Regions from separate parts of the Paenibacillus sp. FSL R7-0048 genome, predicted to be linked through region 1. Evidence: riboswitches for the same ligand, from Rfam matches in the RefSeq annotation. Region 1 holds a riboswitch; each other region holds the start of a gene.
What was found. A riboswitch is a leader RNA that binds a small molecule or an ion and turns the genes downstream of it on or off. The one in region 1 is predicted to bind cyclic di-GMP.
Positions count from the first base shown of each region.

Region 2: it holds a riboswitch for cyclic di-GMP, as region 1 does, so the genes downstream of both, NSQ91_RS01975 (anti-repressor SinI family protein) here and NSQ91_RS10915 (DUF6612 family protein) in region 1, are expected to answer to the same signal.
Region 3: it holds a riboswitch for cyclic di-GMP, as region 1 does, so the genes downstream of both, NSQ91_RS04810 (glycosyl hydrolase) here and NSQ91_RS10915 (DUF6612 family protein) in region 1, are expected to answer to the same signal.
Region 4: it holds a riboswitch for cyclic di-GMP, as region 1 does, so the genes downstream of both, NSQ91_RS02515 (choice-of-anchor A family protein) here and NSQ91_RS10915 (DUF6612 family protein) in region 1, are expected to answer to the same signal.

Region 1 is NZ_JBBORF010000001.1:2,502,236-2,508,216, reverse strand. It holds gene NSQ91_RS10930 (FprA family A-type flavoprotein) at 1-355, opposite strand, end outside; gene NSQ91_RS10925 (CapA family protein) at 625-1,641, shown strand; gene NSQ91_RS10920 (NADH-dependent flavin oxidoreductase) at 1,720-2,823, opposite strand; gene NSQ91_RS10915 (DUF6612 family protein) at 2,996-3,844, opposite strand; cyclic di-GMP riboswitch class I at 3,962-4,053, opposite strand; gene NSQ91_RS10910 (RNA polymerase sigma factor) at 4,258-4,776, shown strand; gene NSQ91_RS10905 (DUF4179 domain-containing protein) at 4,760-5,981, shown strand, end outside.
Region 2 is NZ_JBBORF010000001.1:450,027-456,007, forward strand. It holds gene odhB (2-oxoglutarate dehydrogenase complex dihydrolipoyllysine-residue succinyltransferase) at 1-464, opposite strand, end outside; gene NSQ91_RS01970 (2-oxoglutarate dehydrogenase E1 component) at 517-3,384, opposite strand; cyclic di-GMP riboswitch class I at 3,855-3,939, shown strand; gene NSQ91_RS01975 (anti-repressor SinI family protein) at 3,967-4,122, shown strand; gene NSQ91_RS01980 (helix-turn-helix domain-containing protein) at 4,230-4,559, opposite strand; gene NSQ91_RS01985 (TasA family protein) at 4,729-5,337, opposite strand; gene sipW (signal peptidase I SipW) at 5,428-5,981, opposite strand, start outside.
Region 3 is NZ_JBBORF010000001.1:1,124,977-1,130,957, reverse strand. It holds gene NSQ91_RS04815 (glycosyl hydrolase) at 1-1,473, opposite strand, end outside; gene NSQ91_RS04810 (glycosyl hydrolase) at 1,625-3,175, opposite strand; cyclic di-GMP riboswitch class I at 3,188-3,267, opposite strand; gene NSQ91_RS04805 (sugar phosphate nucleotidyltransferase) at 3,404-4,777, opposite strand; gene NSQ91_RS04800 (UDP-glucose dehydrogenase family protein) at 5,525-5,981, opposite strand, start outside.
Region 4 is NZ_JBBORF010000001.1:572,197-578,177, reverse strand. It holds gene NSQ91_RS02520 (alpha/beta hydrolase) at 244-1,179, opposite strand; gene NSQ91_RS02515 (choice-of-anchor A family protein) at 1,326-3,335, opposite strand; cyclic di-GMP riboswitch class I at 3,444-3,534, opposite strand; gene NSQ91_RS02510 (hypothetical protein) at 4,030-4,422, shown strand; gene NSQ91_RS02505 (ASCH domain-containing protein) at 4,622-5,035, opposite strand; gene NSQ91_RS02500 (DUF3221 domain-containing protein) at 5,391-5,735, shown strand.

The DNA of each region.
Region 1 (5,981 bases):
TATGAAGCTTGTACATTTCCTGCAATTCGGGAACAGCAATCTCGGTGCATACGATCGTGGCATTTGCAGCCTTGGCAGCGAGAGCTGCCAGTCCACCAGAGTGATCAGGCTCTGTATGATTAATTACAATGTAATGGATATCTAGAAGATCAATCATTTCACCCAGACACTCGGCATATTCACGTCCGAATTCCATATCTACGGTATCAATGACAGTTGGTTTACCTGTTTTTAATAAATAAGAATTATAGGTAGTTCCTTTTGCCAGAATCAGGCGGTGAAATGGAACCTGGCGGTTATCGATTTTGCCTATCCAGTAAGTATCCCCGGCGATTTTTTTGAATTGTGTACTCATTTCTTTAACCTCCAATGTTTGATTGATAATGTTTATCAACAACCTTATTTTATTATGGCTGCCAAACAAAAAAGAGGATTTGAATCAAATTATAAAAGTTTGAAAAAAATGAATACCTTAAATTTAGACGATCTAAATAAAGTGATTATGCGTTGAGTCACATTTTAAATAAAAAGCCACACAAATGTTTGCACTTCGCCTTAAAGAAAGAATAACCCATAACAACTTTATGCCATATCCTAATGAAAATAATAAAAAGGTGGATATCCATGACTGAAATACAAATAGCTGCTGTGGGAGATCTAATGGTCAAACGTTATATTATTTCGGATGCTAAACAGCCTGACGGAACCTATTCGTTCAGCCCCCTGTTTGCAAAAGTAGCTCCTTATCTGAAACAGGCTGATTTGACGATTGGCAATCTCGAAACCACCTTTGCTGGAAGTGGCCCCGAATGCCGGAAAAGTCCCCGATCAGGCGGTCCGATATTCAAATGTCCAGACGAACTGGCCCCTGCACTTAAGGAAGCCGGATTCGACGTATTAGTAACGGCCAACAATCATTGCATGGATTATGGTGCCCCGGGTCTGGTTCGGACGTTACGAGTTCTGGACCGTAATGGAATGGACCACACGGGAACAGCTAAATCATTAGAAGAATCCAAGAGAACGCTTATTAAAAACGTCAAAGGAATTACGATTGGCATCCTCTCCTACACAGCAGGAACCAACCGAATTCCTGTACCAGTGAGTAAGCCATGGCTGGTTAACCGGATATCTACGCCCAAGATCATTCGGGAGATTCGAGATTTAAAAAAGAAAGTCGATCTAGTCTTGCTTTATCTGCATTTCGGAAGCGAATATCGTTACACTCCAAACAAGAGGCAAAAAGAGCTGGTCAATCTCTTCTTTAAAAATGGCGCCGACATCATACTGGGGTCTCACCCACATGTTCTTCAACCGTTAGCGCTTCGTGGAAAAAAACAATTCGTTATTTACTCATTGGGGAATTTTGTTTCTACTAAACTAATGAATATTCCTTATACACAAAGCGGTATCATTCTTACGCTTAAAATAAAGAAGGATGAAAAAGGACACACGAGTATAACTAACGTAGGTTACATCCCGACTTGTGTAGATCGAAGAATAAAAAGCGGCAGGAAAATTACAGAGATCATCCCCATCCGCGACGCATTAAAGAGAAGCGACACCGACATAAAAACAGAGCGGCGAAATCTCATGAATCGAATGTTGAAACATACGACAACAATCTTAAAGAGGGAATAGAGTCGTTACAGAAAAATAACGTTCCGCGGAATTTACCGCGGAACGTTATAGATTTAGACCTCAAAACTGTATTTGAGTTTAGCGTAAACGATCAGGCATCATTAATTTAAGGAATTCTAGAATACCATTCTCTACTACAAGTTCTTCTCTATCTTGATCAGCAAGTACTCTTCTGATGAGATCTTCTTTACCCTCCAGTACTTTACTTGTCCAATGAGGATCAATGATAAGAGACCGTCCTACTGCTACTAATTCAGCATTTGTCAACGTGTCCTCTGCGTCCTGTTTGGTACGGATATCTCCTACCCCAATTAAAGGTACACGGCCATTGATTTTCTCATGCACATATTGCAGGATTGATTTTTCTTTAAAATCTTCTGATGCAGATACTTTCTTAAAATCCCCTAATGAAATATGCAGATAATCCAGCTTTTTATCAGCTAATTTATCAATAAGATAAAAGGTATCGGTGATTTTAATTCCAGGCTCTTCATATTCTTCTGGAGAAAAACGATACCCGACAATAAAATCCTTAACCTTTGAATTGTCAACGACAGCAATAACTGCATCCACTAATTGGTTAATGAAATTAAATCTTTTCTCTAAGCTTCCGCCCCATTGATCTTCACGACGGTTGGAGTGTGGAGAGAAGAATTGTTGGATTAAATATGTGTTTGCTCCATGAATTTCTACCCCGTCAAATCCAGCTTGAATAGCACGTTGAGTCGCTTTTTTAAAATCCTCAATTACACCGAAAATTTCATCTTCTGTTAATGCTCTTGGAATTTCTGCATTCGGGCGTTCGGCAGCAATGGCGCTGGAGGAGACGGGTTGTACGCCACGCAATATTTTTGAATCTGTCATTCTTCCTGCATGGAATAGCTGTAAAATAGCCTTTGTTCCATTTCGTTTAATAGTAGATGCTAATCGGCTGAGGCTAGGAATAAATTCATCGGAGGAAACACTAAGTTCACCTTCCCATCCTTTTCCACCCTCTTGTACATTTGCTGCCGCAGTGATGACCGCACCTACTTCGCCCGTTCTTAGCGAATAGTATTTCAATTCATCTTGTGTTACTACACCGTCATAAAAGCTCATTCGAGTGGTCATTGGAGCCATAACCACTCGGTTTTTTAATGTCAGCCCTCTGCGAAAAGTTAATGCTGTGTCTAGTGCTATCATCTTTTTCCCAACTTTCATTAAATTATATTTAGATAAATTATTATATACATGCGCATACATATAAATTACAGCAATGATTTATTCTTGTCAACTAATAAAGAACTGCTGTTGGATACAACAAAAAGCGCTGTTCCGCTGAACAGCGCTTTTCGCTCGTTATGAATCGTCCTTATTATTCTAGTTCGGCCGGTTTTACAATGGCTGCACCTTTATTATTTTTGGAATATTTAGCTTCGATTTTCGTGGTGTATGTATCTTTGGCTCCATCACTTACCAGCACATAACTCAGATCGACTATCAGCTTTTCCGTTTGCCAGGTCTTAGTATTGACGAATAATTTCCACGTTACGCTTTTGGGTTGAACTGTCTCTCCATCCCAGAGGTTCTCCTGGTCATAGAGTTTGATTATCCCCTTAGCTGCTGTCGGATCGGTTACCGTGAATTGTAAGACTGTTTGTGCGCCAGCAGTGCTGACTTTCATGGATTTTTTATAACTTTTGACCGAATCAAGCATGGAAACAGGATCGTATTGGCCTTTAGAGTAAAAGGCATCCCATTCCGTTTTCTCCAGTCCAAGCCAATATTGTGCATCAGGATCGATTGGCTCCCCGTCATCGTCGTAACCTTCATCTTCAGATTCATCGATCAGTTCACTTCCGTCTACAAGATAGTAAAACTCCTTGTCATTGGCATATAGACTGTACGATGTTTCTAAAAGACTACTAGCGACAGTGCCTGCTGCGGCAAAATTCGGCAGACGGTTGATATCCAGCTTCAGAGTGTTGGTGTTGCTGATACGCACCCCGCCGCTTTGAATATCCTGTTTTTTGGTCACATCCAGATGGAAATTCTTTATTGCTTTGGAGGCTGCCGTTACTTTGCTGATCATCTGATCCGCGGTTACTACTGTTGAGGTAGCTGCAGACACTACTCCTGGATTAGACATCCATCCGATCGTTCCGGACAGCAATAAAGCACCTACTGCCAAACTAGTACCTATTGTTTTGAAAAAACTGTTCATGTACTTCCCCTTTCGGCCCCTTGCGATAATGTAACGCCGTATAGGTCGAAATAATAAAAGAGCTCAAAATAGACTACATATTTTTAGAGCTATCCTTTATGCTTCATAAGACATCCCTATGGCGGCCTGGCGATCATTTCCTTCTGTCGAAAGGCTTTAGACCCATGGCTTTGTGTCATCATCTTTCGATGATTTTACCTTTAACGCGGACATTCAATTAGTTTTAATTAGATTACGGACGCATGTCCCACCGCTAATTTTATCATGGTTATAATTACCTGTAAACGACTTATCTTCCATTCGAATTCGCTATGATATTCAGAAGAAATACTACAATCAAAATGAAAAATGAACGATTACATACGCTTATAAGTCTTATTAATGAGAACAGCAAAGACAGGGGGTGCAGCAAAATGAGTGACCGGGAAATTTTCGAGCTCTATAAAGAACAAGTATATTATTTTTGTTACTACTTAATGAAAAATCAGGCAGATGCGGAGGATATTTCCCAAGAGGTATTTGTAAAAGTTATCTTAGCGGATAAGTCGAAGGTAAGAAACTTGAAAGCTTGGATTTTACGAATTGCTTCGAATGAGTGCAACAGTGTGATCAAAAGGCGTAAGACGGGGTGGATGAAAGAAGTACGTAATTATTTACTATCCAGGTCTGAGGAATCAAACCCTGTAGAAAAACGTTTGGATCGACAGGAAACTAAAAAAGAATTACAAGGGTTATACAGTCAGCTTCCCGACAAAATCAGAATGGTAGTAGTCCTTCGTTTTATAAACGAATTGACTGTACCCGAGATCTCTAAAGTTATGAGCATACCCGAAGGAACTGTAAAATCCAGACTGAACAAGGGACTTAAAATACTAAATAGAATGGGTGGAACCCAACTAAAGGAGCTGAATAGTAATGAGTCTGTATATTGAAAAAGATAAACATATTCCCCGACCGGATTATGATTTGATGTGGACTGCCATAGAACAAGAAGCTTATAAACGTCAAAGAAATCTGCATGCCTCCCAGAATACTCCTAGGTCTAATAAAAAGGTTATTCCTATCAGTATTGTCTTCTCTTGCCTCTTACTTGTAGCCATTCCTGTATTCGCTAGTATGACGATTAATTGGGATAAAATTGGTGGTCGAAGTGTGAGCAATGCATTAAATAACGGCATCGGTCAACAGTATAATCTTCAAACTTCCAGTTCAGGAGTAACAATGAATTTGAACGGTGTTGTAACTGATGGAGAAAAAATGAAAATGCTGTTATCACTTGATACTAAATCTGATCTATCCAAATATACTGGATTTGCTACAGAGGAAAACATCATGACTAATGAATCCGGTGCCAAGGCAAAGGTATACGGTTATTTAGAATACGATCCTGAAAGCCAGAAACTCATTGGAGTATATGAGACACCTGATACATTAAAGGATGATAAAAAGGACTACAGGTTTGAAGCACGGAATCTCATTTTTTACCGTGATCAGAATATTCCCTTACAATCTAATCATCAAGCAGGGGATACTATCGATACTGGAGTTAAGCAATATCCAAGCATTCAAATCGAATCCGTTCGACATGTTTCCAATCAAACCATTATCCGTTACAAAGTCGCTGCATCACCATCTGACTTAGGACGGGGTAATCCACATTTGGTAGTTAGTACTGGTGGTCAAAAGAATGAAGCAATTCCAACCATCATGCCTAACGAAGGATCGGATTTATTTATTGAACAGGTTTTCAATATAACTGAATCAGATTGGAAGGAAGCTAGTCTTCATTTTAGTTACATTGAAGAAGCGAAACGATTTTCAGGTACGTGGAAGTTCGATTTTAAAGCAGATGGACAAAAAGCAAGTGAGGCGATTTACACTAAGAAACTGTATAACAGTCCTGAATTTCAAGAAAAGACCGGCATAACCTTAGATCAGCTAGTGGTTACCCCTTTGGATATCCAAATTCTAATAGATGAAAATGATTCGCTTAAAAAAGGAATTGTCCACTATAATACCGCTCAGTTGGTTATAGGTGATCAAACAATCACTGGGGGTTGGAATTTGAAAGGAGATCATTCCGAAAGCTACCAGCATTTATTTCAATTCGAATCTCCGGAATGGTATAACGACTGGT
Region 2 (5,981 bases), 2.1 Mb from region 1:
TGACCAATCCGGCCGATAGGATCACGGGCGCTAACCTCGCCGAGGTCGATGCCGCGCTCCCGTGCCAGCTTGCGTGCGCCCGGCGATGCCAAGGCAGCGTGGCTGTCGCCACCTGCTGCAGGCACTTCGGGCGCAGCTACAGGCGCGGCGGCTGCTACTGCGTTGCCGCCTGCCGGAGCCGCTTTAGGCGCTTCGGCTTCGCTTTCAGCGGCCCGCGGCGTACTGCCGCTTGCGGCTCCAATGATGCCGATGGCTTCGCCAACGGCTACGTTCTCGCCCGCTTGACGCAGGATGGTGGAGATGACACCCTCCACCTCTGCACTAATTTCCAGATTGACTTTATCCGTTTCCAGCTCAGCAAGCACATCGCCTTGACCTACCGTGTCGCCTTCTTTAACCAGCCATTTGTAGATGGTTCCTTCGGATATGGATTCTCCCAGATCGGGTACTAAGATTTCTGACACAGGCCGTTTCCTCCCCAAACATAATGGTTTACGCTATTGTGATACCGTCCTCTTAAGAGGACGGTACAGCCGCTTGTACGTTCGAATTTGATTTTAGGGCTTCTGTTACAATTCTACGTTGTTCGAAGCTATGCACATCTGCATAACCACTGGCCGGGCTGGAACGTTCCGGACGGCCGATATATCTTACGCCGGCATTTTTCGGTGCGATGGCGCGTAACCGAGGCTCACTATAGCTCCAGCCGCCCATATTTTTCGGCTCTTCTTGCACCCAGACAATTTCCTGAAGGGAGCTGAAGGAGTTTAAATGTTCGCTTAGCTCCTGTTCCGGGAACGGATAAAGCTGCTCTAGGCGAAGAACATGCAGCCATGACCAATCCTTATCCGGTGCTGCTTCCAGTTCTGTTTGGATGTCGATAGCGACTTTACCGCTGCAGACTACGAGCCGTTTAACTTCACTTGGTTTCTGGCCAAGCAAAGATTCAGCTAATACAGGCTTGAATTGTCCTGAAGCCAGCTCGGTTCCGGCAGAAGTGCTGCGCGTATTCCGAATGAGACTTTTCGGCGTCATAATGACTAGCGGTCTAGCATCTTCCTGCCCGCATAACGCTGCTTGGCGCCGCAGCAGATGGAAATATTGCGAAGCGGTAGTCAGGTTAGCGACCGTCCAGTTCTCCTCAGCGGATAGCTGCAAGAACCGTTCCAGCCTACCGCTGGAGTGCTCAGGTCCCTGTCCTTCGTAGCCATGCGGCAGCATGATGACGAGATTGCTGCGCTGTGTCCATTTGGCGCGTCCAGCGGCAATGAACTGGTCAAAAATAACCTGACCCGCATTGGCGAAATCACCATACTGTGCTTCCCAGATTACGAAGGTTTCCGGTGCAAACACATTATAACCATATTCAAAGCCTAATACTGATGCCTCTGACAATGGACTGTTGTATACGCCAAAGGAGGCACGGGAATCGCTTAGCTGATGCAGCGGAGAGAATAAATCTCCTGTTTTACTGTCGTGCAGCACCAGATGGCGATGTGCGAAGGTTCCGCGCTGGGCATCTTGACCGCTCAGTCGGATGGGCGTTCCATTTTTCAGAATGGTAGCGAAGGCTAATGTTTCAGCTAGTGCCCAGTCGACCTTTTCACCCTCATTCAGTGCATCTTTACGACGTTGTAAAATGCGCTCCAGCTTCGGATAAACCTGGAATCCAGCAGGAACCGTCAACAGTTCACGATTGATCTCCTGCAGGCTGGAGATGGATACCGCTGTAGTGTTTGCCGCTGCGCGGTCCGTTTGTAGAGGAATGAAGGCTTTGGGTTCTTTTTTCTTATGATTGCCTTCCTTCATAGTATCGTACGCACGCTGCAATACGCTTTCTGCTTCAGCATTCATCTTTTGTACGTCTTCGGCGGTAAGAACCTTTTCGTTTTTCAGTCTCTCTGCATAAACCTTGTAGACGGTTGGATGATTGCGAACCTTGCCGTAGACAATAGGTTGTGTGGTTTCAGGATCATCCATTTCGTTGTGACCATGACGGCGGTAGCCGATGAGATCAATTACGAAATCTTTTTTGAATTGATGGCGGTATGCGCTAGCTAAACGTACAGCTGCTACGCAGGCCTCTGGGTCATCAGCGTTGACATGGACTATTGGGATTTCATACCCTTTGGCGATGTCACTCGCATAATGCGTAGAACGGGAATCTTCACTTTCAGTCGTAAAACCAATTCGGTTATTAACAATGATATGGATCGTCCCACCATTTTGATAACCTTGAAGTTTGCCGATATTAAGCGTTTCTGCAACAATTCCTTCACCTGGAAAAGCAGCATCGCCATGCATCAGCACCGCCATAGCTTTACTGGTATCAATCTTCGGCAGTCCTGCAGTGCTCCGATCTTCTTGTGCGGCACGAGTGAAACCTTCCACGACAGGATTGACGAATTCCAAGTGACTTGGGTTATTCGCTAGTGTTATTCTTGTGCGTACGGTTTCTCCTTCACGGACAGCACGGTCTGCACCGAGATGGTATTTCACATCACCTGTCCAACCATAGTTAATGCCTGTGGAGCCTTCGGAAGGGAAAAGCTCCTTGTTCGGAGAATGATGAAACTCTGAAAATATGATATCATAAGGTTTGCCCAAAATATGTGCAAGAACGTTGAGGCGGCCGCGATGCGCCATGCCCATCAAAATATGCTCCGCACCGTCATGTGCAGCAGCACGTACGATTTCATCTAACATCGGCACAAGAGCATCATTGCCTTCAAGACTGAAACGCTTCTGACCTACAAAAGTCTTGTGGAGGAAGGTTTCAAATTGCTCTACCTGAATCAGGCGGTTCAGGAGCTCTTTGCGTTCTGTATTATTTAGGGGTGCTGGTGAGCTGGTGGATTCTGCCTGTCTATTTAGCCATTGCAGTTCTTTTTCTTCATGCACATGCCCGAATTCATAGGCGATAGTCTTGGTGTATGCCTGACGCATACGTTGCACGGCATCCCATCCGGTATGCACATCATTCGGCGCATTTTCCCATATAAGCGTGGCAGGCAGTGCGATCAGGTCTTCGCGGGTCAGCCCATAGGTTTCAAGCTCAAGATATTTTGCCATGGGATTCTGATCGCGTACCAGCGGATCAATTTCAGCGGCCATATGGCCATATATACGAATATTGGCGATTAGCTTGGAAGCTCTTACTGCTTTTCTAAGCCATTCGGTGTCTCCCGAGATGCGCGGCTGAGGAGCCGGTTCGCTATCCGGAGTTAGGGGAGGAGGTCCCGAATTTGTAAAAAGCTCGCGATAATTATTTTCTACGGTGGAGGGATCTTTCACAAACTGTTCATATCTTTCTTGAATGTAGCCTAAATTGGGTCCGTAATACTTACTCCAAATGGATTCGTTATAGGGCTCTTTGGCTGCCATGAATACATCCTCCTTAACGGATGAACTCCATACGTGACATTTTGTGTCAACGCTTACTGGAGCTGTGATGATTGCGGTTTCATTTCTCATCTTATTGTGCTACTTTCGGCCACTGTAATCAATTCATTCTTTCGTCCAATACGTTCGCAAAATGGTATGGGTTAGCTTGTTCTAATGAAAAGAAGGGTGTTTCTTCTCATTACCCATTCTAAAGGCCTATTAAAATGATTCTATTATCCTTATTTTTAACTATTAGGTCAGTAAATATTTATTTTGCTAGTACAATTTATTTTATGTAACGGACGAGTATCGTGATAATCGGACAAGATCTTTGAAAAAAAATCTTTTATTTTTCGTTTTTAAAATAGAAAGTAACCAGGAATCGACACACTTTTCCGCTTTCTTTTTGTATAATGTTATTGCAGATAGTAATTTTATAGTTTTTTAAGCAGATCCTTTCGTGAAAAGGGTCCAGTAAAAGGTAAACTTGCCGAAAGGCAGGGGCACAAAGTCGCGGGTCTAAGGTAGAGATACTATGACAGCCGGATTGCCTGGGGACGTAAAATCTTAGGGGGAGATTTTTTGGAAAAGTCCAACCAGGGTAGCAACAGAGAACAGCAGTTTATTGATCTGGATCAAGAGTGGGTACATTTATTATTAGCAGCTAAGAAGGCTGGCATTAAGGCAGATGAAATCCGCCAGTTCTTTCATGAGAAAACTGTGCAGATCGTGCAGTAATACATTAGAGGGGTTACATATCGAAAAAGGGCACAGCGGTTCTTCGCTGTGTCCTTTTTCGATATGATTTAGTAGAAGAGAGGATCGTACCAGATTAGTAGGAAGTATTAATCCTTTTGATCGAGCTTCCATTTCTGATAGTCCAGAAATTCTTTGAATTCGCGTTTGCTAATGCCTGAGTCCATAGCTTCCTGCACCAATCGGAACCATTCCGAATCTAAATGTGATTCCTCTGCATCATTGGGTTCTCCATAGAGTAGGGCATGAATGGATACCTGAAGCGCGTCAGCGATTTTTTCGATAAACTGGATGGATGGATTGGATTGGATGTTTCTCTCCACGTTGCTAAGATACGACTTAGCCACATCTGCTCTGTCCGCAAGCTCAGATAGGGAGAAACCCTTGTCTAGGCGGAGCTGCTGGATACGTTGGCCCATATTCTGTGGCACTATGCTGACGCCCCTCCGTAATTTTTGTTATTAGTATAGCAAATATCAATAAATCGGACAAAGTTTATTGTAAAGAGAAGAGCAGCAATCTGCTTATCCGTGGCCGGATTCAGGATCTGCTGCTCTTCGAGTATTTTATTAAATTACTTTATTGATCTTAGTAGTCTTTTTTCGCACCTTGTTTAGCTACGAAATCCCAAGTCAGTGTTAAGCTATCGCCTTGGAAAATATTTTGATCTTGGTTATTTTCCACAAATTCGAATTGGACGGAGAAGCTGTCGTTGGTACCGGCTTTAATACCGGATGCTTCGGTAAAGAGTTGATCCCAACCTGTATTTTTTACGAGATCCGGATGCTGACTTTTTAAAGCAGCAAGTGTAGTCTCATAAACTACATTTTCAGGAGAGACGATAGGTACTCCTTTATCATTATTTCTAAGGAATTTAACTTTAATGAACTCGGCTAAATCCAGGTAGTTATCTCCTTTAGCATCCGTGATTTGAGTCGATGTATTCAGAATAATAGATCCGATATCGAGCGAACCATCGTTTTTCAATTTGAAGGATTTAGTTACCGTATCACCTGGTTTCAGGTTAGGAATATTAACGATGACAGAAGGGTCGGAGTTCAGATCGAGCGTGCCCGCTGCGAATGTAGCTGTGCTTTGCGCAGTGTCGCTAAAGTATGCGAAGGTTCCTCCGCCGATTAATGATAAACCCAGTGCTGCAGATGCTACGCCAAGACCCAATGTTTTCTTGATACCCATAATAAAATTCCTCCTCAAATTTGTGTTTGAATTTTTTATAAAATTTATATATTGTATCTTCCGGTTCGTAAGCGGAAGTGGACAATCAACTTAGGGCTGTGTTTCTGTTGGGGGCGGTGAGGCTGGCAGTAGGGCAGCATTTTTCTTTTCTAATGCAGCTACAGCCTTCCAAGAGGTATACAGAGCATAGAGCAGAAGCATCAAGCCAGGCACGATCATGAGGACTACACTTCCAGCTTTGGAAACCGCGAAATTCATAGCGTAACCGACATAGGGTACAGTGACCCCGGTATACTGAGCTACAACATTCACAGAACTGGTAGGGTTCATGTCGGGCGCGTCGTTGTTATCGCCTTTAGTGCGATAAACAGCTTCACCAGTAGCGTTATTGACGGTCGCTTCTACAATCCGGTGAGTAATGAGCAGATTATCTTCATTCCTAAAGGTGATGACATCGCCTGGTTTGAAACGATTCATATCCCCTCCGGGTTTTAATGCGACAATTGAGCCTGTCTGAATTCCTGGTTCCATCGATCCTGAGAGTACGGTTTTGATCTCATATCCGAAGAAAGCAGGTTCACCGCCGGAGGCCTTGGATAACACTACGGCTGCCACCAGCAGAATAAAGATCACAAGCATTAAGC
Region 3 (5,981 bases), 1.4 Mb from region 1:
GGAACTCTCCCATAGCAAACGAAGATTGGCATCTCCTTCATTCTCATAATATTCAATTTGGATATCATAAAGCGTTCCGGCTGTGAGTGGGATACTTCCTTTATGAAGGGTTGCACTTTGATTTTTCCAATTGTCGATGATCAGCTTTCCGTCAATCCAGACACGGACTCCATCATCAGAGGATGCCGAAATCGTATATTTTTCACTGAATTCGGGTTTGAGTTTCCCTTTCCAGCGTACAGAAAAGTGATCTTCATTTATCTCTGAGGCAGGAGACCCACCATGCCAATTAAAATCAATCTTACGGTCATTGCGGATAAGTACCGCTTCTCCCTCTAAATCAGTATTGTTATAGTATTCTCCAGTTAAACCCGTTAGGGTTACCGGAGTTACGGGTGCTATCGAAGGATCTCCTGTTGTGAGAACATAGTCCTCTCTTGATACTATAAACGAGTCTTTCATAAAGCTTTTAATTGACTGTAGTGTATTATTTTCTGTCAGTAATTTTCCCCAGGTCATCATATAGACCCATTTATTTTGTTTCTCAGTTAATACATCCGGGTTCGGCAGTTGCCCACTCTCCCCGATTCCGATAGGTTTACCCTCGGCCAATGCGAGCAGATCCTCATAGTAGGACTGTTTATAATCGTTATTGTAGATATCCGCAGCCAGAACATCGAGTTTATCCCCACCGGGATAATATGCAGCATATGGATCTGACCATTCATTCGGCGCATTCGGATTCCACACCCACAGTAGATTATTTAGCTTGTGTGTGTTTACAAAACGATCATAGACAATACTCCACAGCTCTGAAAAATTGTCCTTTTTCCCCCACCAAAACCAACCACCATTCATTTCATGGTAAGGTCGCCATAAGACCGGAACTCCGGCATCACGCAGCTGACCCAAATATCCAGCAACCTCGTCTAGATCTGAGATTAGCCTCTTATACTGAGCTGTCCCAGGTGTAACATAAGCATTAAATTTCTCTTGACTGAGACTTCTGTTTACATTGGACCACTCTGGAGAGGTTCCCGGTAAGCTCTGATGGAAGGTCATCGCTACAATGCCACCCTCTTGATGCCATTCAATTGCACTGTCTATAACAGCTTGCCGCTGTTCTGCGATCGTCTCTTCGGATTGATTATTAATCGCCCCTAATTCATAACCATGTAGAACAGCATTTTGTCCCGAAGTATTCTTCAGCTTATGAACCAGTTCATCTGGACTTTCTAGATAATCATGCTGGCCGGACAAGAGCCCTTTGCCACGTAGATTTACCAAATTACTTAGCAGTTGCTTGGCTTCTTCAGAAGCCGAAGGATTACTTGGTATAGCCGGAGGTAGGGAGGAAGAAACACTCATAGCCTTCGGAAGACTTTTAACCTCTCCCCAAGGCAGCAAGGAAAAAATAATAAAGACCGGTAACATAGTAAACAACAATCTATTTTTCTTATAATATTTACGCAAATAAATCCTCCTTTCGGTAGCTGTACTGCCTCCACAGGTGTTAAAAACATACCTGTTATCGGACAATCGTCTTCTGACCTAATGAGGACTATAGCTTAGTAGCTCTGCAATAACGCAGAGCCACTAAGGATCGACCTTTAATTTTCATCAATCAGGAGACATCCGGAAGAAAAAGTGCACTTGCTGGAACTGTCTCTTTAGCTTGACTAGCACTTTCCCACATCAAGCGGACTCTCGCATCGCCTTCATTCTCGTAATACTCCACCTTGATATCATATAGCTGGCCAGCCTTCAGCGTTATAGTGCCCTTACGCTCAGTACCACTTTGCTTAGTCCAACTATCAATCACGGATTCCTCATTCACCCAGACACGGATACCATCATCTGAGGTAGTGTAAAATGTATATTGCTCATTATATAATGGCTTAATTTTACCGCTCCAACGTATGGAGAACCGATCAATCCCGAGGGCGGCATCCGGGGAGCCTTGCCGCCAATTGAAATCGATTATTGCATCAGTTCTGTTAAGAGTTGCTGCTCCCGACAATTGCATGTTGTTGTAATACTCTCCTGCAAGCCCCTTCGCGAGAGGAATTGCTGCCTCCCCCTCTTCTTCAGAAGGTGCCGGCGCTGGTGCGGCGCTAGGTGTCGGTGCCAGACCAGTATTTAATTTATCTCTGGTCAGGGTATAGTTGCTATTCATAAATGTTTTGATTGTGTCTGCACTGTTATTCTCGTAGAGCATTTTTCCCCAGCTCATCATATACGTCCATTTACTTTGCGATTGCTGAAGCTTCTCCAGATTAGGCATTTCACCATTTTCCCCGATCGCAATCGGTTTGCCTGCGGCTAGACTCAATAAGCTGTCATAGTATTTTTGCTGGTAATCATTTTCGTATATATCTGCTGCCAGAATATCTACTTTATCAGCACCTGGATAAGTTAGCGCATAAGGATCTGACCAAACATTGGGAGCATTCGGACTCCATACCCATAACAAATTATTTAATTTATGAACGTTAACAAAACGGTCATACATAATATTCCATAGTTTAGAAAAGTTATTTTTCTTCCCCCACCAGAACCAGTTCCCGTTCATTTCATGATAGGGTCTCCAAAGCACCGGAACGTTGGCATCGCGCAAGCTTTTTAAAGAGACGGCCACCTTATCAAGCTCAGCGATCAGATTGTTATATTGCTTGGTACCCGGTGTAACGTAACTATCGAACTCACTCTGGCTAAGTGTTTTTTTCACATTATCCCAGTCATAAGAGGTGCCCGGCAGGTTAGCATGAAAAGTCATAGCTACGATCCCGCCCGCTTTATTCCAGTTGATGGCGCTGTTCACCACATTTTGACGTTGCCAAGCCATCGTTGCTTCGGACTGGCCACTGATCGCACCCATTTCATAACCGTGAAGAGCCGCATATTGTCCGCTGGTTCCCTTCAGCATATTGTTAATTTCATCTGGACTTTCTAAATAGTCATGTTGACCGGCAATAATACCTTTTCCTGAGATCGAGTAAAAATAGTTAAGCAGCTTTACGGCTTCAGGTGAGGCACCTGGGGTAACTGGCGTTCCAGAATTTGAAGCAGCTATGACAACAGACGGCGAAATTCCAACAGCAAGCGGAAGTGCAGTCAGAAACAGGACGAGTGACAGAAATGCACCAAACAATCGATACGTACGGTAAGCTTTCAAAATAATCTCCCTTTCGGTAGCCAGGCTGCCACTCTTTCGAAGGCCCTATAGCTTTGCGTCCCTACCTTTCGATAGGTTTGCCTTTTCAATTTAAGAGAAATAATCTCTCTTACCGTAAGTATCGACGACAATTAATGATATATTTAGTGTTTTTATGACTTTTTTTGATAATTGAGTCAATTTACCTGTTTCAAGAAATTTTGAATTGGTTAAATAGATAGGTTAGACCTATGAAATGAATTGTTGTAGTTCTATATCATTCCAGTCTAAAGTAATACGTATGTTATCTTCTTCTACTAATTCAGACCCCGTCTGTACCTCTATAAACTCAACATCCGTCAAAGCAAGGATCGCGTGCTTCGTTCCTTCCGGTATACGTACCACGTCCCCAGCCTTCACATTATGTTTTTTCTCATTCAGCACAATACTTGCTTCGCCGCTGACGATTGTCCAAATTTCACTACGCTTGCGATGTAATTGATAGCTGATATTATTCCCCTCGGATATAAAAATCCGTTTGGTCAGCACTTCATTGCCTTCATCATATTTCACATAATCAATAACTTTGTAATGACCCCAACGGCGTTCCTCGTACATCGGTCTTTGTTCAAAGGTCTTCAGCACTTCTTTAATCCGTGGGCTCTCAGCTTTATGGGTAACTAGAATCCCATCCGGGCTAGCCGCAATGATCAGATCCTTCGCACCAATTACCGTAATCGGAATGTCCAGCTCATTAATCAAGCAAGTCCCCTCAGAATCCGCCGTCACAAAACCTTTTCCTACATGCTTGCTGCTCATTTCCTCTGTCAGCGTATTCCACGTTCCAAGATCCTTCCAGAATCCATCATACGGCTGTACCACAATATGTTCTTCTTTCTCCACCACTTCATAATCAAAGCTGATGGAAGACAATAGCTTATACTGCTTCTGCAATTCTTCATATCCTAAAGGCAACCCTTTACGCTGCAAAATATCTAACAAGTACCCTAAGCGGAAGGCAAACACTCCGCAATTCCACAAGGCATTTTGCTCGATGAGCTGTTCTGCTTGTATGCGGTCAGGTTTCTCTTGAAAGTGACTCACCTTCATAAAACCATTTTCCCCCGCCTCTTCGGTGGTAGGAATAATATATCCGTATTTCTCTGAGGCATGTTCAGGAACAACACCCATTAGAGCCAGATTTGCTCCACTTTCCAGCATGGTCCCCTCAAGCATAGCTATGGTATCGAAAAAAGATGCTTCTACATAAGGGTCAACAGGCAATATTGCTACCGTCTCCGCTGGAGAAACACCTGCCACTGAATAAAGATAGGTAGCTGTTAAGGCGATAGCCGGAAAAGTATCCCGACGCTCCGGTTCAACGATAATCGGCACATGACTTCCCAGCTGGCTTTGTATCATTTCTACTTGGCCACGGCCGGTGGCCAGATAAGATGATTCTGCCATCCCTGCTTCCTCCAGCTGTCTCCAGACACGTTGTACCATGGATTCTGGTTCACCTTGAGGGCTTTCAAGTACCTTTAGAAATTGCTTTGAACGTGAGTCGTTGGACAACGGCCATAACCGTTTACCTGAACCGCCTGATAGAAGTACCATTTTCATAGAATGAACCCTCCTTGAATTATGGAAATCGAGCATATTTGAATTGTTATCAAAACGTCAGCTTCCACTTAGCCTTATTTCGAGCGGATGCACTAAAAAAATTTGTTAGGTAGAAACCACTCCAAGGGATTTTGGACTTCCGATCGCTGTTATCCTCAGATTTCCTGATTGAACCGCTTCTCGCGGTAGAAATCCGAGGATAGCATATGCTTTCGAAGCTAGCTTTCCTACGGAAATCTTTCGGGCGAACACTCCGTTTCTACAGTTCCAAATTCCCTTTCCGTTCTTAACCTAACCAACTACTTTTTAACACTGATCCGTGCGTACCGGGCTGTACCAGCCGGAAGCAAGCACGTTTTTCTAAAGATTTGCTTCTGCTCCGGGGGAGGCAGCTGCAACTGCAACAACTGTAAGAACAACTGCAACTACAAGAGCAAGACTAGTTGCCACCACAGAGACAGAGACAGAGACAGAGACAATGACAACTACAAATGCTACTGCGGTATATAATCAGAGTACCTAACTTTATAAATTGCTTAGAACCTTAAAATAAGGGAACGAAGGGGCGGAGGGGAATTTGGGAACTGTAAGAGCGTTAGCGTCCGCCTTTGTCTGCGGATTTCTACCGCTATCAGCGGTTAAAATCAGGAAATCTGCAGACAACAGGGGCTGGAAGTCCAAACATTCTCTGGAGTCACGGCTCATCCCTAAATAGAAAAATCACAAGTTCAATCAATATAACTTAGATTAAACCGCTCCAGCCACACTAGCAGAATAACCGCTCAATCCACCCATCTGCGGGCGACCGACAGAATGATAAACGAGGCCGGTACCCTCAATTTGCTCCTTGGAATACACATTGCGTCCATCGATCAGCACCCCATTGCGCATGCTTTTCGCCAGCTGATGCAGATCAATATCCTTGAGTAGGCTCCAATCGGTCAAGAGGCATACGGCATCGCTGCCCTCAGCCGCTTCCTCAGGCAGATTGCACCAGCGAAGCTGCGGATGATCATATTGCTGCCTGAAATTTGTAGCTGCGATTGGATCATATAGTTTGACTGTTGCCCCTTCAGCCACCAGTGCCTCAACAATCTCTCTGGCGGGAGCTTCGCGGACATCATCAGTATTAGGCTTAAAGGCAAGCCCCCATATCCCAATCGTCGAACCGCGCAGGCTGCCAAGTGATTCATGCAGCTTGGAG
Region 4 (5,981 bases), 1.9 Mb from region 1:
AATGGAGCCGCAAGGGCAAAAGAGAGGTAGGGCTTTTGTCGTATTGGAAGGATTATTCTCGCCACACGGCTGCTGGAAATAACAAGGAATTAAGACACCCGTTACTCACGAACGGCGGGGGATGAATATAACGAGAAAGCATGACGGTACGATCCTTATTCAAGGACTACGTCATGTGTGGAAAAATATAGGCGCCCGATAACCGCTACCTAGCGGATATCGGGCGCTGTCTACGTTCAGGACTTATTTTACATATTGACTTACAAAAGCTGTTACTACATCTATATACCCCGCCTTATCCGTATCATAAGACAATCCATGCCCCGCTAGCGGTACTATGAGCCTCTCTTTTGGACTCTGGCATGCCTCATACAATTCATTCATCATAGCAAAAGGTACAAAGTTATCCGCATCCCCATGAATAAAAAGAATCGGAGCCTTCGCTTTCCGCACTTGTTTTAATGCAGAGGCTTCACCAAAGCCATACCCCGCCTTCAAGCGGGTGATTAGACTTGCACTTTGAACGAAAGGGAAACTTGGCAAGCGATACATTCGTCGTAGTTGGTAAGATAATTGTGCTTTTACTGAGGTATAAGCGCAGTCCGCAACAATAGCTTTTACCTGCGGCGGAAGATCTTCCCCTGAGGTCATTAGCACTGTAGCACCACCCATAGAGACACCGTGAAGCACAATTTGAGCACTGGGCCCAGTCTTTTTAATCATGTATTCAATCCATTGCAAATAATCTTTTCGTTCCGGCCAACCAAAACCAATGTAATCCCCTGCGCTATCTCCATGCCCTCTTGCATCGGGAATTAGGATGTTAAAGCCTAAGTTCTCGTAGTAGATTTTGGCGTACGCCCCCATATCCTTTGCTTTACCTGAATAACCGTGGGCTAGAATGGCTGTGCGTCCCGCAGCACGAATAGATTGGAGTAAGTAACCTCTTAGTTTAAGTCCATCTGCAGATACGATCTCAATATTCTCGAAGCTCTGGCGAGAGACCCAATCCTTCCCCTCCCCCCAAGAAGCTCCGGCAACCGGAGGATCAGCCTTCAGATTAGGATTATTACTTAGAAATACCTTTGGCGCTCGTTTAATAGCAATACCATAGAAGAAAAATCCCACATAGATTAGAATCCCTATGATGATTACAGCGCTAATAATAAACCATATCAATTCGCCTTCGCCATCCCCTCTTCATTTCTTTTCCAACAAGAGTATACCATCTACTTAGAATGCACCAAACTATCGCAATCATGACATACAAATAGAGCCGCCATCGGAACACTCCCGAAAGCGACTCTATGTTGATCTAACCTTTATTATTTATTCTTTTTGGAGAACTTGGTTCTCATTAATAATCCGATAAGTGCAAAACCTAAACCTGCTACGTAGTAAGGTGCAGGACTTGATTCACCCGTTTTTGGCAATTCCTTCACAGGTGGCTTTCCTAATGGGATCGTATCGTCCACTACGATGATTTCATCAGGTGTTGGTGTTGGCGTTGGTGTCACTGCCGGTACCGGACCTAATGGGATCTCATCATCATCAACAAGTACTTCTGTGCTATTCGACGGTGTTGGTACTGGCGCTGGTGTCGGCGAAGCTACAGGCCCAAGCGGCACGGGATCTTCTGCAAGAACTATAGTGCCAATTACGGATGATGGCGTTGGTGTCGGGAACACAGAAGTCTCTGGTGTCGACGTTGGTGTTGCTTCAGGCGTTACCGTCGGTGTTGGTGTTGCCTCAGGCGTTACCGTCGGTGTCGGTGTTGCCTCTGGTGTTACCGTCGGTGTCGGTGTTGCCTCAGGCGTTACCGTCGGCGTTGGTGTTGGCGTCACTGTCGGCGTTGGTGTTGGTGTCGGCGTTGGTGTTGGTGTCACTGTCGGCGTTGGTGTCGGCGTTGGTGTCACTGTCGGCGTCGGCGTTGGTGTTGGTGTCGGCGTCACTGTCGGCGTCGGTGTTGGTGTTGGTGTCGGCGTTGGTGTTGGTGTTGGTGTCGGCGTCGACGTTGGTGTCGGTGTCGGCGTCGGCGTTGGTGTTGGTGTTGGTGTCGGCGTTGGCGTCGGTGTTGGTGTCACTGTCGGCGTTGGTGTCGGTATTGGTGTCGGCGTCGGCGTTGGTGTTGGTGTTGGTGTCACTGTCGGCGTTGGTGTCGGTGTTGGCGTCACTGTCGGCGTTGGTGTCGGTGTTGGCGTCACTGTCGGCGTTGGTGTCGGCGTCACTGTCGGCGTCGGCGTCGGCGTTGGTGTTGGTGTCACTGTCGGCGTCGGCGTTGGTGTCACTGTCGGCGTCGGACATGGTGTTGGCGTCGGTGTCGGCGTTGGTGTCACTGTCGGCGTTGGTGTCACTGTCGGCGTTGGCGTTGGTGTCACTGTTGGTGTCGGCGTCACTGTCGGCGTTGGCGTTGGTGTCACTGTTGGTGTCGGCGTCACTGTCGGCGTTGGCGTTGGCGTTGGTGTTGGTCCAGGTTCATCACCATCGTATGGATAGTGGTGAAATTCACCACCACCAGTACCTTTGAGTGAAGCCGCCACTAAAGTACCGTTAATCTGACCATTAATAAAATCAACATGAGCATAGGGGGCAAGTATGCTTCCCATTACACCTATGCCTGCCATATCAAGATACGCAGCTTGGCTAAAGTTAAGCAAAATTTTCTTGCTGTTCAACACGTTATTAGGTAGAAATCCGAAGTTTTTCATTTTTACGTTAGAACCATCAATATTAATAATTGCAGTAGATCCTGAAGGAACATTTATTGTAATTCCGTAGGTATTAGAGACGTTATCTCCTGAAACATTAAAAACATTGACCGCAGGATCTGTACCTGTCAGGGTAAGGCTGCCATATTGGTACACTGTTGTTCCATTCGCCGGCAATGCTGCAAGTTCTGCTGATTTGTCCTTCAAAGACTGACCTACGGCTGAAAAGTCAATCGTACTCCCCTGTCTTTTTGTACCACCCTTGAGGAGCGTTACATTCCCTGAAAAATCTCCCCCGTGCACGATATTCCCATAAACAGTACCTCCGTTGAAAGTAAGATGCCCTCCAACAACAAGTGTGTCAGTCAGGGAAACCTCTGCAGCGGTCAACCTATCTCCAACACTATAGTTGGTTAAGTTAACGTTACCTCCAGCAGCAAACCTTCCTTCCGTATCCGAAACTGTTGTTATATCCCCTAGAATAAACACGTTGTAGACCGCTGCAATTCCCAATGTAGAAGAACTACTAGCTCCAGCAACTCCAGCTCCTAATGAGGAAAGCCCACTACCTACCGTCAAAATCCCAGCTAATACAAGCGAGAGTAACGGTTTTATTCTTCTTTTCAAATGGCACACCTCCTAAAACTATGATTTATATTAATCAGAATAATTACCAGAAACTCTAAAGGACCTAACAACAAAAAAGACCGCCAAAAAGAAGTGAAATTCCCTTCTCATGGCAGTCGGACGGTCATTGTGCCTTTAAGACACTTTAGACTCCTGGACTTTGCGTCCCGCCCTTTCAGACGGTTTGCTATTATCATGACTATATATATGTATTACACTGCAAGTCCAGAACTGGTAGCTGAAGCATTCTATCCAATAACAGTCTATGACTTTTAATACTTTTGAATTAATAACAGTTTAGCTCCCGACACCCACAATTGTCAATCAATTCCTTTCGATAATTCCCCGCATTAGTACCACACAAAAAAAGCGCCTAAAGGCGCTTCGCATAAGGTTTTTCATTAAATTTTAAAGTAACTGTATATAGCCCAATATGGATATCCATAAGGGAACACTCAAAATTAAACCAAAAAACAATCCACGCTGGAGGCTGCCCTCTTTTTCCATCATAATTCTCCTTTATTTGCGTTCGATACATTAATTTTTATTATTACAATTTTTAATATAATTTATTCTTCGTTATTAAGTTGTGAATTTAATCACATTGGATAAGCTGTTTAGAAATACCATTGATTATTTTTGGAATATCGGGGTAGAATACGAATATACGTTCCTATTAGAGGTGATGAGATTCATGCATAGAGCAGAAAGCAGGGACAACATGCTGGTGAAATCTTATTTATTGCTTCCGATGATTTTATCAGCTTTCGAACGGGACTCCGCCATTTTATCTACACACTTACGAACACCCGCCCCTTATCTGGAGGTGCTTGGAACAGCTGCTGCAGTAGCTACAACAGATCTAAGGGATGTTCGTGCAGAAATGAGAAGACGGGGAATCAAGGTGTATGAGCAAAACAGACTTAATACGGGAATTGAAGCCAAGTATATATGTCGTGGCTATCATGAACGAATGCTGCTGTTGAATGACATTGTTGCGGCTCAGGCTGCCATCCATATGCGCAGATACCTAGGGCTGGATATTTCATCTTTTAAGAGTTACGAAGAACAGTACCAGATTAAGTAAAGCTGTATAGAAGCCGCTGCGCTCTCTCCCCCCAATCAATTAGTGAACAAAAAAATAGGCCTTACCATGGGAGTTGGCAAGACCTGAGAGAGATATACCACAAAACACTGGGGGGTGTTTGGTGTCTCTAATATATACCTCGAACCTGAAAAATAGCTGATAGGCACATAAAAATTACATTAAAAATATTGTTCGCCGTTCAGAAGTGATTAGAGTGCTCCCACAAGCTTAGCCGACCTTTAGCTGGAATTGGATGGCTTAATGGATGAACCCGTTCAAGCTTCCAGGCAAACCGTCCTTCACTATAGTCGCCAAAATCATATTCATTCCCATTGATCCATTCCCTTAAATCCACCTCTGGAGTAACCACATAACATCCCGCGAGCTGACCTGTAGCAATAATAGCTCCTGTCGGCAAATTATTCGCTGTATAGCCATGTTTCGCCAATACTGATTTGTACGGTTCCTGTTCACAAATCTTTTTGTCAATCCTCACTCCGGCATGGATGCCTAACTCGCCGCGGTAGGCTGTTCTCCATGAACGAGTTTCAAACTCTTTTTCACCAAGAGCAATTAAGGTCGCCCAAGGCTGCCGTATTGTTATACACCGCATGATATTTATCCCCTTCGTTTATGTTGGACGTTTGTCACGGATGCACGGATCTCGATCTCGCGTTGTGTAATCTTGCTCACCTTGACCTGATAAATTAAATAATCCCAACCGTTTGGTCGATACTCATTTCCATCATTGATCGCCTCTAAAATAAGAACATTTATTTTTATTATATACAAACAAAAGTTCTTATGAAAATATCAATACTACAGACATTCACCTGTAACTCCCCAGAATCAATAAAGGTCGTCATAATGGAAAGGCTGCTGTTTATTCTTATATTGGTAATGTACTAACTGCTATGCCTGTGCAACCGATTTTAAACTAATGTCGTAACCACTGGAGGGGAAGGTCCATGATTCAAAAACCACCTACTACTATTAAATGGACTCTTATTTTTGTTTTTTTGTTATTAGTCACCGCCTGTAGTAAGAATGATGAAGTTTTGAAAGGAATTGTACACACAATAGATGTAGAAAATAAAAGAATTTTAGTAATTTCTGAATTAAAAGAAGAAGACTTGAACAAGGAATACAAGGAAATTCTCGAATCTAATGAGTACTCTCAAGCCATTTGGGTAAATAAAGTTGCACCTTCTAAATATAAAAAAGGAGATGAGATTAAAGTGTTTTTTGAAGTAAGTGATGATTCATTCCCTGCACAAGTTACCGCCAAAAAGATCACCAAAATCAAGAATTGAGCAAAAAGAATAGAATCTACTATAAAGAAGCGGTATCTCCAAAAGGGATGGCGCTTCTTTATAGTAGATTTAAAGAGAAATCCATATTTATAAAATTACTCTGTGCAAAAAAGTGACCCCACCAACTTCCGGCAGGGTCTAGATCTATATTATAAGGGGGTTATGTAATTACTATAATCCTCTTAGCTTAAATAAGTATGAAGCCCGTCTAAAGATTTGCTGAATTATTATTATTTTTATCGAAAC